4 regions of the Shewanella sp. 5_MG-2023 genome follow, and region 2 is predicted to be linked to each of the others. Evidence: predicted binding sites of a transcription regulator. Region 2 holds the regulator's gene; each other region holds the start of a gene.
What was found. Region 2 encodes sigma-54, which starts transcription at its own class of promoters, with help from an activator protein. Its sites were predicted from a motif close to GTTGGCACGNNNNTNGNNT; they were not measured.

Region 1 (3,217 bases), on a different contig from region 2:
AGAGGCAAAGATGAAAGTTGTGAATAATAAAAGTAAGCAAAGTAACTTTATTCCGATACTCTCATTTTCTATGAATGCATTTAAAATTGCGGATAAGAGCATGAACCCAACTAAATAGTAATTATGTATGCTACCCATGAAAACTCCTTAACTAGTGTGGTCAGAGTAAACTTTATAAGGGAGTTGATAGGCACATCATTATTTAATGGCTTTTTCTTCCCTAAATGGCGTGCTCGAAGATTGCGTTCGAGGTTAGCTAACTCTGTCCTTAAGTGGTTCTACCTTAATATAACTTATGAGCCTAGTTCAATGTTTTACTTAGTTTTTGTTGGCTAGCTTATCTAAGTCCATTACTTCAATCTAATCCATTGCCTGCCGCTGGGATGTTCAGGATGAACGGAATGTCGCGATCACATGGTCAATAATGTTCCCGACATTATCATGACATTTCCCAAATCCCTATGGGTCAGATGTGAAAGAGCGACCTTATGTGCAAGCACGACTGTGACACGCTGCAAGTTCGTCCCTGAAAGCTCGGCCATGACGTCCATGTCATGGACGGTCACAGCCGCGCTTACACCCGAATTGTCACCGCTTCGATTTGACCATGTTTGTAACTAACTAGATTCACAACCTACTATGCTTAATATGAATTGAGGACATTGAGAAAAGGCCGTGAACTAGGCATGGATGCCAAGCTAGCTTTCGTTGGGCCACGGTCACTCTTTGGCATCCCTGCCATCGTGACATTTGTAAATCCATTTACTTCAGAGCCCGTCGGAAGCGTTAGCATTTTCACTCTTTATAATAAACAGGGTCCGAAGTTAGCAACAAACGAAGTCCAAAGCTGGATCAATCCCCCTTGAAAACATGCGCTTTTCAGCATTTTTCGTTGGGGCGGCAGGGTGATCCAAGAGGGTATTGCTGTTGATACCCTTTTGGTCGGGTGTGGGTGGAAAACCCACGATCTTAATCCAAACGTAGTTTGAAACAATAGTGTACATCAGCCACATGAATCTGCTGTTGACGAAAACCCATGATTTACATCCAAACGGAGTTTGGAAATACAGAAAGAAAAGCCACGACGTTAATCCAAACAAAGTTTGGAACAATACATATCGAACTAATTCAAAGCATTCTCAACCTTTAAAATCACAAACTCTCAAATTCAGAATGCGTTGCAGAATGCATTTTAGCATTGAGATATAATCTTGCCTTTAATGTAAGCCATTGTATTTAAATGGTAATAAAGGTTGGCATCCACTATGCATTATCCCCAGTACATCCTGATAACGAATAGCGAGATGCCAATATGCAAACATTAAACACAACAATAGTTAACGTGAAACCACTTCACTCTCAAATCATCAATATTCTTGGTTTAAGCAGTATTGCTATTGGTACTAGCATGGCTTTGTTCAGTGCTAATACCAATGCCGCTGAGCCATTCAACGCCTGTCCTACCGAAGCATTCATCATTCAAACGCCAGCAGGCATTCCAAAAACCTTTGGAGTTGAACTTGGTACCGGTAGTTATTCGGTATTGTCGTCTGATATGGGACTGACCAAAGGATTTAATGGTGTTGGTTTCAGCTACACAGATAATTACCTTTATGGCTGGGATTATCAGCATGGCACTGTGGGTAAGGTGGGTGAAGATTACCAAGTTGAGCCACTAACGATCGTAAAAGACAGCTCAGCTGCTGCAGCGGGTAACTTCTACGTAGGTGATGTCGCCATCAATGAAAACGTTTGGTACGGCTACCGTAAAAACCAAGGCTTATTTACTGTGCCGTTAGATGGCAATAATCACCCAATGAACATTGTCCCAGGCAGTAAAACCAATGCCACTTACAACGTAACAGATTTTGCCTTTCATCCAAGCAACGGCTTTTTATACGCAGTGACTAACGGCAGCACAGGCAAATTACTCAAGATTGACCCTGCAACAGGTGCCGCTGAAACCTTAGCAACCGTTATTACTAAAAGCAGTGGTAGCTTTACCTTTGGAGCGCAGTTTTTTGACCCTAATGGCAACCTTTATTTAAGTAACAACGGCGATGGCAATGTGTATAAGGTCAACGTTGAAAGTGATAACCCTACCGCAGAGTTGTTTTCATACGGGCCGTCATCTTCTTCAAATGATGGTGCTCGTTGTGCATTAGCAGAAGTGCCAGTGGGAGACAATGTTGATTTTGGTGATGCGCCAGACAGTTACGGTACCCTAATTGATTCAAATGGTGCCCGCCATAATATGGTTGCCGGCATGTCATTAGGCAGTGTTATTGATAATGAGTCCGACGGTTATCCTGCGCCGTTATCTGATGATGAAAGTGATGGTATTGATGATGAAGATGGTATCAGCATGCCAACCGGTTTTGAAGTGGGTGAAGAGGCGGTGTTATTAATCACAGTAGAAGGGGATGGTGCTTATATTAACGGCTGGATTGATTGGGGCCAAGATGGTCAGTTTGATAGTGAAGACCAAGTGATTATTGCCCGCTCAGTGAGTAGCGGCACATCAACTGTGACGATTAACGTACCTAATTGGGCTAAAACTGGCGCAACCTGGTCACGTTTTCGTTTGAGCTCAGAGGCCAGCTTATTACCAACCGGTGGTGTCAGTGATGGTGAAGTGGAAGATTATCCAATCACTGTCACTGAAACCGGCATCACTATCAGCTATTACCCCTCATCGTCAGAATACACCACGTTAGCTTATGAGGATTTATACCCTTTTCAAGGTGACTTTGATATGAACGATGTGGTGATGCAGTTACGTATTAGCCAATACAGTAAAAATGACATGGTTCGTCGCGTGGGCTTTGATGCGCAATTAGTGGCAATGGGCGCTTGGTATCACAATGGCTTTGCGGTGCAATTACATGATATTGGCCGCGGCAATGTGCAAGAGTCAGCCATTGAGTGGAGCGCCCAAGGGGTTAAGCAGACCAGCTCACCACTTGAAGACGGGCAAACCAATGCGGTGCTGTTATTTACTGAAGACTTATGGCAACACGTCAGTGCGGGTAATGGCTGTCAATATTTCAGAACTGAACCGGGTTGCGGCACCCAATACCGCGCAACATGGCAAATGACAGTGCCGTTTGTTGATGCGGTACATGTTGATGATATGCCTGAGTTCCCCTATGACCCATTCATTTTTGCCACTCCAGGTACGGATCATAGCCTAGCGGCTAAGAATATTACTGATGGC
Region 2 (3,217 bases):
CAACACTGCCTAGCAAGATTTGCCGAACATGATCGCTCAATTCGTAGATATTAGTTTGCGAGGTGTCGATATAGTGATCAACCATTTTGGCTATGGGTTCGAGTAACCGCCCCTCAAGCTTAATGGCTTCTTGTAACGAAATTTGATTCTTAGACAGTGGGTGTAATCGGCGGGTCTCACTAAAACGCTTCAGTAACACTTTATCGTTGGCGTTTAAAAAGAAACTGGTAATGCTGGTATCGTCAGACAGTAAAGCAATTTGCTCTTTGAGTACTTTGCCTTGCTCTTCGATATTACGCACATCGACGCTAATGGCGACAAGCTCGTTACTATCTTTAAGCTGTTCAAGCAGGCTGCCAATCAGTGGCAGTGGCAGGTTATCAACACAGTAATAACCTAAATCTTCAAGCACTCTCAGTGCGACTGATTTTCCTGAACCTGAACGTCCCGATACGATGACAAGTTTCATGCAGTAATAACCTGATAAAGTTCTGTAGCGTCATGACTCTTTCGAAGTCGTTTAAGTATCAATTTATCACTGAGTTTCTCTGCCATGCTAGATAATGTGCTTAGGTGTTGCTGGCACTGATCTGCAGGTACAAGAAGCGCAAATAAAATATCTACAGGTTGCTTGTCTATGGCATCAAAGGCGATTGGCTCTTCGCATTTGATTAAAATAGCAATGGGTTCTTCGATATTATCTAAGCGCCCATGTGGAATTGCTATGCCATTTCCTATACCTGTACTGCCCATTTTTTCACGCGCTATTAGACTTTCAAAAATAGCCTGTGAAGAAAGGGTTGGGTACTGGGCAGCCATTAAATTGCTGATTAATTCCAGTACCTTTTTCTTACTGCCCGGAGTGGCACAGGTAGTGCACGCCGGCTGCAGGATGGTACGAAGTTCCATCGTTAATGCTTAGTGAGTTTCTCTTTATGTTTAATTACCTGACGGTCTAGCTTATCTATCAGGGCGTCTATTGCCACATACATATCAGCGTTACGCGATACAGCAAACACTTCACCGCCTTTTAGGTGCAGTTTGGCTTCGGCAATCTGTTGTAGCTTTTGAACATCGAGCACAACGTGAACATTATTGATCTGTTCGAAGTGTCGTTCAAGCTTTGAAAATTTTGTTTGCACGTATTCCCGTAAAGATTGAGTTATTTCAATATGGTTTCCAGTCAGGTTAATTTGCATAGGTCATCCTCCAATAACAAAAGTTATAAGCTTTTGCGTTGGTTTGAGGGAGGGATGAGCATTGCCTCTCGATATTTGGCTATCGTACGTCGAGCAACGTTAATCCCTTGTTCAGCCAATAGTGTCGCCATTTTACTATCACTAAGAGGCTTTTTCGGGTTTTCTGCAGCTACGAGCTTTTTAATAAATGCGCGAATTGCTGTAGAAGAGCATTCTCCACCATCATCGGTACTTACATGGCTTGAGAAAAAATATTTTAGTTCAAAAAGTCCACGGGGGGTATGCATGTATTTTTGGGTCGTGACCCGTGAAATGGTCGACTCGTGCATTTCAACCGCTTCAGCAATATCATTGAGCACCATCGGCTTCATGGCTTCTTCACCGAACTCAAAGAAACCTTGCTGAAATTGTACGATACAGTTAGCCACTTTTAGTAAGGTTTCATTACGGCTATCGATGCTTTTGATAAACCATTTGGCTTCTTGTAAATGACCACGAATAAATTGGCTGTCAGCTTGGCTTGAACCGCCTTTGGCCATAGCTGCATATTGCTGATTAACGCCAATTTTAGGCATGTTATCGGGATTTAGCTCGACCACCCAGCGACCATTCTTTTTAAGTACAGTAACATCAGGAATGACGTACTCATCTTTAATGGGGGTAATTTGCAAGCCTGGACGTGGATTGAGCGTTTGAATAAATTCAATGGCTTCACGTAAATCATCTTCTTTAAGCTTGGTTTTACGCATCAGTAACCTAAAGTCACGACCGGCGATTAAATCAAGATGATCTTTAATCAGTAACTTAACATTATCTATGCAAGGAATTTCATTAGGGTATTGGCCTAATTGAATTAATAGACACTCACTTAAATCTCGCGCTGCAATGCCGACGGGATCGAAGTGTTGTACCCGTTTAAGTACAGCTTCAACTTCATCGAGTTCGATATCGTCAGTGCCTAAGGATTGCAAAATGTCTTCAACGCTCTGGGTGAGGTAACCGCGCTCATCAATGGCATCAATAATGGCGGTTGCAATCACTAAGTCATTTTCAGAAAAGGGAGTGAGGTTTTTTTGCCATTCAAGATGCTCATACAAGCCTTCACTGGTTTCGCCTTGAAACGGCATATCATTACCGCTCGATACTGCGCCAGAGCCAGAAGTCGGCGAGGCGGTATACACCTCATCCCATGTGGTATCCATAGGGAGTTCTTCAGGCATAGAATCTTTAGTGAGCGATTCAGTGGTATCAACCGTTGAGGTGTCTTTTTCTATGGTGACTTGGCTATTATCACTAAAATCGGTGTCAGTTTGCAGGGCGTTTTCTTTTACGGGCTCTTTGGCTTTAGTGAATTCGTCTTCAAGCTCTAATAGCGGGTTTGAATCAAGTGCTTGTTGAATTTCTTGCTGTAGCTCCAATGAGGAAAGTTGCAATAAGCGAATCGCTTGTTGCAACTGTGGGGTCATGGTTAAGTGTTGACCCATTTTGAGTTGGAGTGAGGCTTTCATGTACCGCTTGTCCCTAATTGAATTACATCATCGCGACGAACAGTGTGGGCGCTAGTTTATGATCCTAGAAAAATAGACTAGATTAAGGTTTGTTGTTGGCCGCGAATGCCATACTAAAAACTGAATAGTGCTAACTATAGCTTGAATTGTTCACCTAAGTATACCGACCTAACTTGCTGATTGACTAAGATCTCAGCAGGTGTTCCTTCAGCAATCAAGTTTCCGTGACTCACAATATATGCTCGCTCACACACATCAAGTGTTTCACGGACATTATGGTCGGTAATTAGCACCCCTAAACCACGGCTTTTAAGTTGTTGAATAATTTTCTTGATGTCGATTACTGAGATAGGATCTACCCCTGCAAAAGGTTCATCTAATAAAATAAACTTAGGATTTGCCGCTAATGCGCGTGCAATTTCAACTCGGCGACGCTCGCCTCCCGATAACGCCATACCTTGGCTATCACGGATATGAGTTATGTTAAATTCTTCTAATAAATGTTCCAGT
Region 3 (3,217 bases), on a different contig from region 2:
GTATAGATTTATTCAGTATCGGCGTTATCCCTGTGTTGGTTGGCTTATTAATGCGAACACACTGGGCCAGCATTGCCTTAAAGGTATATTTAGCCATTCAAACCTTAGCGATATTAGCACTGTCTACCACTGCTATTATCGCCTATCAAATCACTCCTGAAGATGTAAAAGTGGTGTTCAATGGCTTTAATATCCCTATTCCTGCCATTGCTGCGGTACTATTTTCACTGCTGGTGTTTCAATACTGGGTGGCATTTTGTAAAGAAACAGCGATTTATTTGAAGCCCAAAAGTTAACAAAGGCGCCCTGCTGACTATATTCATCCCTTAGCATAAGTTAACATGCGCCCATAAAACTCAGATCGAATAATAAGAAGCTATATAATGAGCCATTTATCGCCCAGTGAATTATCCATTTTGCTAGTTGAACCATCTGATGTTCAGAGAAAAATAATTATTTCACGCCTGCAACAAGAAGGCGTACATAGCATACAAACCGCCGCTAATCTTGCTCAAGCTAAAGAGATTATTGTTCGACACACGCCAGATCTCATTGTCAGCGCTTTACACTTTACTGACGGTGAAGCGACTGAACTACTCAGTTTTATTAAACAAAACTCTGACTATCAAGATATTCAATTTATGTTGGTATCCAGTGAATGTCGCCGTGAGCAACTGGAAATATTTAGGCAATCTGGAGCCGTCGCGATTTTACCTAAGCCTTTCGATGCCGATCATTTGGCCACAGCACTGAATTCCACTATTGATTTAATCAGTAATGACGAACTGGACCTAAGCCATTTTGATGTTCAGGATATTCGCACTTTAGTGGTTGATGATAGCCGCATGGCGCGAAACATTATCAAACGAACTATTACTAATTTAGGTATTCGGATGATAAGCGAGGCAACTGATGGCGCTGAAGCTATCGAATTAATGCAACAGCAAATGTTTGATTTAGTAATCACCGATTACAATATGCCAAGTGTTGATGGACTGGCATTGACCCAATATATACGCCACCAAAGCCAGCAGTCTCATGTGCCGATTTTGATGGTGTCATCAGAAGCTAACGATACCCACCTAAGCAACGTATCAAGCGCAGGTGTTAATGCGCTATGTGATAAACCCTTTGAACCTAAGTTAGTGAAGCAACTCCTGTATCAACTGTTAGAAGATTGATAGCTAACAAATTTTTGTAGGCCAAAGTTCAAAATGAGCAGCAACAAATCAATAAACTTGATAAAAACGGCAGAAGCAGTTAATTCACTCAGCCGAGTTTAAGCTAACTAGATCACTAAAAAGTTACTTATTTGCAATATAGCAGCACATTTATCAGATAAAATGCTTTCAAAGCCTTATGGCTTATGGCATGTTAATCTAGTTCTAAATAAATACATCTATGGAAAGCAGAGAATACAACATGAACAAAAGTGAATTAATTGCAAAAATTGCAGAAAATGCTGAGTTAACAAAAGCTGAAGCGGGTCGTGCACTAAAGTCTTTTGAAGAAGCGGTAACTGAAGCCATGAAAAACGGCGACAAGATTTCTATCGTAGGTTTTGGTTCTTTCGAAACATCAGTTCGTGCTGCACGTACAGGTCGTAACCCACAAACCGGCCAAGAGATCCAAATTGCTGAAGCAACAGTACCTAAGTTTAAAGCAGGTAAAACGCTAAAAAATAGTGTTAACTAAAAACCGCTAAAACGATAAAACCTCCTTTTTTGGAGGTTTTTTTATGTCTTTTTTTTGCATAAATAAGTAAAAACAACACTTAAACTGCACAATTAAAGTGCAACTACGCATCATTAAGTAGCAACATAAATGCAACATAAATGTGCAGTAATTTTTAAGCTATTGATTAATTTAACTTTATAAACATGGCACATCATTAGCAACACGTACCTCAGATAAAACAACATTTAGCGTCGACCCGACTTTATGCAAGATGCTAATTGAATAATAAAACTTTGAGGGAATGAAAATGAAAAAATCTCTGTATCAAGCTATTGCGCTATCAACAGGTTTACTTTTAAGCACTACAGCTTTAGCTGAAGTCACGGGTAATATTGGCGCGACGTCAGACTATATTTGGCGTGGTGTGTCACAAACTAGTGGTGCTGCGGTTCAGGGGGGCATTGATTATGGCCATGAGTCAGGTTTCTATGTCGGTGGTTGGGCATCAAATGTAGATTTTGGTGACGGCACCTCTTATGAGCTTGATGTGTATGCCGGTTTCGGTGGTGACATTACAGAAGACTTAAGCTACGACATTAACTACCTTTATTACGCTTACCCAGATTCACCGGGCAGTGTTGATTTTGGTGAAGTAACAGTTGGTCTCGCGTGGAAATGGTTAGATGTCGCATACTCTTACACAGTCAATGGCGGTGATGATATTGCTGAAAGCCCATTAGATTCAAAAGATATGATGTATGCTCAAGCTAACCTGACTTTTCCATTAACTGAAAAAGTGTCACTGGGTTTCCATTATGGTTACTCAAACGGTGATGTAATCACCAGCTGGTACGGCACTGATAGCTATTCTGAGTACAACGTATCACTAAGCACTGATACTGATTTCGGTACTATCTCGTTCATGGCAACAGATACTGATTTAGAAGATGATGATGCTAAAATTGTTCTTGGTTACTCATATAGCTTCGATCTATAACCATCAAAAGTATTAAATGATGTTAGCTATTTAATCTAAATTATTAAAAAATCAAAAAACGTCACCTTAGGGTGGCGTTTTTTATTGCTCTGAGCCTCAAAATCCTCACCACAGAAGTGCGCATTTTTTTTATTAGCTGCTACATTCAAATTATGAGGTTATTTTTCTGCTGCCTAGCAAATTATTGCTCAGCAATAAAGTAGCAATATTGTGCTCACGGTTTCAAGCCGTTCAGGCTGTGATTACCGTTTATGTAAAGCCATTAATTATGCTTTACGAGTACCACCCATGTGAGGATAAAGTGATGGCTAATATTACTGAGACTATCCCAAATGATACTGAAATCGAGGCAATGGTTTCACCAAAAAATCAACGCTCCGCTGAAATTATTGAACGTAAAAGGCAGGTTAAGCGGCGCTTAGATGATTATCTAGAACAAGCTGAATTGCGAAAAAGCTTAGGGGAAGATGACTTCTTTTAACCCAGTTCCTTGTCCGGGCTCATCAGGCCAATAGTTTTTATAAGCTTAAAGCTTCACTTTAA
Region 4 (3,217 bases), on a different contig from region 2:
ATTGATGACTCTGCAGTTGCTCGTAAGCAAATTATCCGTTCATTATCGTCATTGAACCTGCAAATTGACACCGCTATTGATGGTAAAGATGCCTTAGAGAAATTAAAAGCGATTGCCACTGAGATGGATAATGTTGCCGATGAAATTCCACTGATTATTTCAGACATTGAAATGCCAGAAATGGATGGCTATACCTTAACGGCGGAAATTCGCGACGATCCAAAACTTAAAGATATTAAAGTGGTGCTGCATACTTCATTAAGTGGCGTGTTTAATCAGGCCATGGTTGAAAAGGTCGGCGCAAACGACTTTATCGCTAAGTTTAATCCCGATGAGTTAGCGTCAGCGGTCAACAAACATCTCATTTTATAATAATTCAATCTACAACCTAGGGCTGATGATTCACCATAGATTGTAGATTTCACGTTTGTTACCAAGCGCTCGGTAACCAAACAAAGCGGCGGCTTTAGATTGCAAACAATGTAAAGCGCCTCTTTAAAATAGGATGTAAAAGTGCCGAACAAATCACTTGCTGAAGCAGAATATAATCAGTTTAAGCTTTTTTTAGAGCAACACAGTGGCATTGTATTAGGTGACAACAAGCAATATTTAGTAAAAAGTCGCTTAGCGCCTTTAATGGGCAAGCATGATTTGCCCTCATTATCGGAAGTGGTTAAGCGCTCAATGAAGCCAATGGAGCGGCATTTACGGGCGGAAGTGATTGACGCGATGACCACAAATGAAACTCTGTGGTTTAGAGACAAATACCCGTTTGAATTACTTCATGATGCTTTATTACCTGAATATAGCCGCTTAGGTCGGCCGTTAAAAATATGGTCAGCCGCTTGCTCGTCAGGGCAGGAGCCCTATTCATTGGCAATGACTATTTTAGAGTATCAGCAGCGTAAGCCGGGGGCATTGCCTGGTAGCGCGACGATCCAAGCCACCGATTTATCACCTTCAATGCTAGCACGTTGTAAAAAGGCCGAATATGACAGCTTAGCCTTAGCCCGTGGGCTATCAGATGAGCGAAAGCGACAATTTTTTGATCCAATGCCGTCAGGTCATATGAAAGTGAAAGATAATGTTCAGCGGTTAGTGAATTTTAGAAGTCATAACCTGCTTGAAAGTTATAGCTTATTGGGTAAGTTCGATATTATCTTTTGTCGTAATGTGTTGATTTATTTTTCTCCAGAGGCAAAAGCTAAAATTTTGCGGCAATTTGCTGCCGCCCTTAATCCCAATGGGATTTTATTTTTAGGGGCGTCAGAATCTATCTCAGGTTTAAGTGATGAATTTACGATGGTGCGTTGTAACCCAGGGATTTACTATCAAAAGAAAAATATATTGTAAGTTTATGAATTAATATGTTTTTAGTTAATAAAATGCCGACTTACGTCGGCATTTTTCATTTTTATCCTTTCTCATCTTAAAACCGCAATATTTTGGCATAAGGTTTGCTTTGTTAGTGACAGTTAGCTGATGGAGGCAATTTTATGGCGATTAATTTTGAAAATGGTTTAGGGGTACATCAATACTCGTTGGGCATACGTGCTCAAAGGGCTGAAGTGCTATCTAGTAATATCGCCAATGCCAATACCCCGGGTTACAAAGCCCGTGATGTAGACTTTGCCTCTGCCATGAATAGCGCCCGCTCTCATCAGCAAGGGCTGCAAATGAGTCAAACAACTGACAAGCACTTTGACCTTAAAGCGTTAAGCCAAGAGCATGTGCAGTTTCGGGTGCCAAATCAGCCAGACACAGGTGACGGTAATACGGTGGATATGCAAGAAGAGCAATCTGCATTTATGCAAAACTCTTTGGAATATCAAATGTCACTGGGCTTTCTTGAAAGTAAGTTTTCTGGCATGCGTAAAGCCATTAGAGGTGATTAATTATGAGTCTTTTTAATATTTTTAATGTGTCAGGCTCGGGTATGTCTGCGCAATCGGTGCGCTTAAATACCACCGCCAGTAATATTGCTAATGCCAACACAGTATCAAGCAGTGTCGGTGAGACCTATAGAGCTCGTCATCCTATTTTTGAGGCTGAAATGGCCAAAGCCAGTCATCAGCAAAATAGTTCTCATAGTGTCAGTGTTAAAGGCGTTGTAGAAAGCGATAAACCGTTATTAAAAGAATTCTCACCTAATCATCCAATGGCTGATAACGATGGGTTTATTTATAAACCCAATGTCAATGTGATGGAAGAAATGGCCGATATGATTTCTGCTTCTCGGTCATATCAAATGAATGTTCAAGTGGCTGATGCCGCCAAATCAATGTTGCAGCAAACGCTTCGTATGGGTAAGTAATATGAATTTAGTTGGAGGTAAACAATGAGCCTCGTTAATCCTTACAGTAGTCAGTCATTACCGCAGTTGCAGACGTCTACCACGGCTTCCACCGTCTCCACTAATTCAGTGGCGACAAACTCACAAACTACACAGGTATCAGACAGTAGCTTTTTAGATAGCCTAACTGCTGCGCAATCAGCTAGCACCACCGAAACTGGTGAAGCTAAAAGCCAAGAGCTAACCCAATCGGATTTCTTTGCGCTTTTGAGTCAACAGCTGTCAATGCAGGACCCGTTTAAACCTGTTGAAAACGATCAGATGATCGCACAAATGGCGTCCTTCGCGACCGTTGATGGTATTGCCAACTTAAATGCTGAAATTTTGAATTTGAACAGTGTGATGAGCTCAAGTCAGGCATTACAAGCCTCGGGCTTAGTGGGGCAAAAGGTGCTCATTCCATCAGATATTGGCCATGTCTCAGAAGAAAACCCAGTCATTAACGGTGTCATTAGTACGCCACAGCCAATCGATACCATTACCGTCACCATTGAAGACGAGTCAGGCCAAGTGATTAAAACCTTTGAGGTTGATGGCTCTGCAGGCGGCAACATTGATGTCAGCTGGGATGGCCTTGATAAAGATGGCGAACCCGTAGAAGAAGGCATGTATGCCATTAAAGCTAACGGTAAAGTTGATGGCAACGCCGAAGATTTAGCGGTTTCAACTTATGCCCATGTCACTAGTGTGTCTTTAGGCAGTGTCGCCAGCGGTCCGATCCTTAACCTCAGAGGCCTAGGTGGTATTCAATTGTCTGATGTACTGGCAGTGGCAGAAAGTTAATAACACAAACAATAATAAGCTGCCAGAAATCTGGCAGCCACACAGAACCTAATTTAAAGCGCTAAGAGGTGATTTATGTCG

Region 1: the regulator sigma-54 is predicted to act here: its motif matches at 1,253-1,271, upstream of Q4557_RS18555 (LruC domain-containing protein).
Region 3: the regulator sigma-54 is predicted to act here: its motif matches at 1,880-1,898, upstream of Q4557_RS01055 (TorF family putative porin).
Region 4: the regulator sigma-54 is predicted to act here: its motif matches at 1,445-1,463, upstream of flgB (flagellar basal body rod protein FlgB).

The regions. Positions count from the first base shown of each region.
Region 1 is NZ_JAUORC010000041.1:15,700-18,916, forward strand. It holds gene Q4557_RS18555 (LruC domain-containing protein) at 1,313-3,217, shown strand, end outside.
Region 2 is NZ_JAUORC010000027.1:5,510-8,726, forward strand. It holds gene rapZ (RNase adapter RapZ) at 1-469, opposite strand, end outside; gene ptsN (PTS IIA-like nitrogen regulatory protein PtsN) at 466-909, opposite strand; gene hpf (ribosome hibernation promoting factor) at 912-1,199, opposite strand; gene Q4557_RS15605 (RNA polymerase factor sigma-54) at 1,223-2,707, opposite strand; gene lptB (LPS export ABC transporter ATP-binding protein) at 2,842-3,217, opposite strand, start outside.
Region 3 is NZ_JAUORC010000002.1:18,935-22,151, reverse strand. It holds gene Q4557_RS01070 (hypothetical protein) at 1-296, shown strand, start outside; gene Q4557_RS01065 (response regulator) at 384-1,181, shown strand; gene Q4557_RS01060 (HU family DNA-binding protein) at 1,423-1,695, shown strand; gene Q4557_RS01055 (TorF family putative porin) at 1,985-2,674, shown strand; gene Q4557_RS01050 (PA3496 family putative envelope integrity protein) at 2,979-3,155, shown strand.
Region 4 is NZ_JAUORC010000035.1:34,387-37,603, forward strand. It holds gene Q4557_RS17700 (chemotaxis protein CheV) at 1-372, shown strand, start outside; gene Q4557_RS17705 (protein-glutamate O-methyltransferase CheR) at 514-1,353, shown strand; gene flgB (flagellar basal body rod protein FlgB) at 1,497-1,895, shown strand; gene flgC (flagellar basal body rod protein FlgC) at 1,898-2,314, shown strand; gene flgD (flagellar hook assembly protein FlgD) at 2,339-3,136, shown strand; gene flgE (flagellar hook protein FlgE) at 3,212-3,217, shown strand, end outside.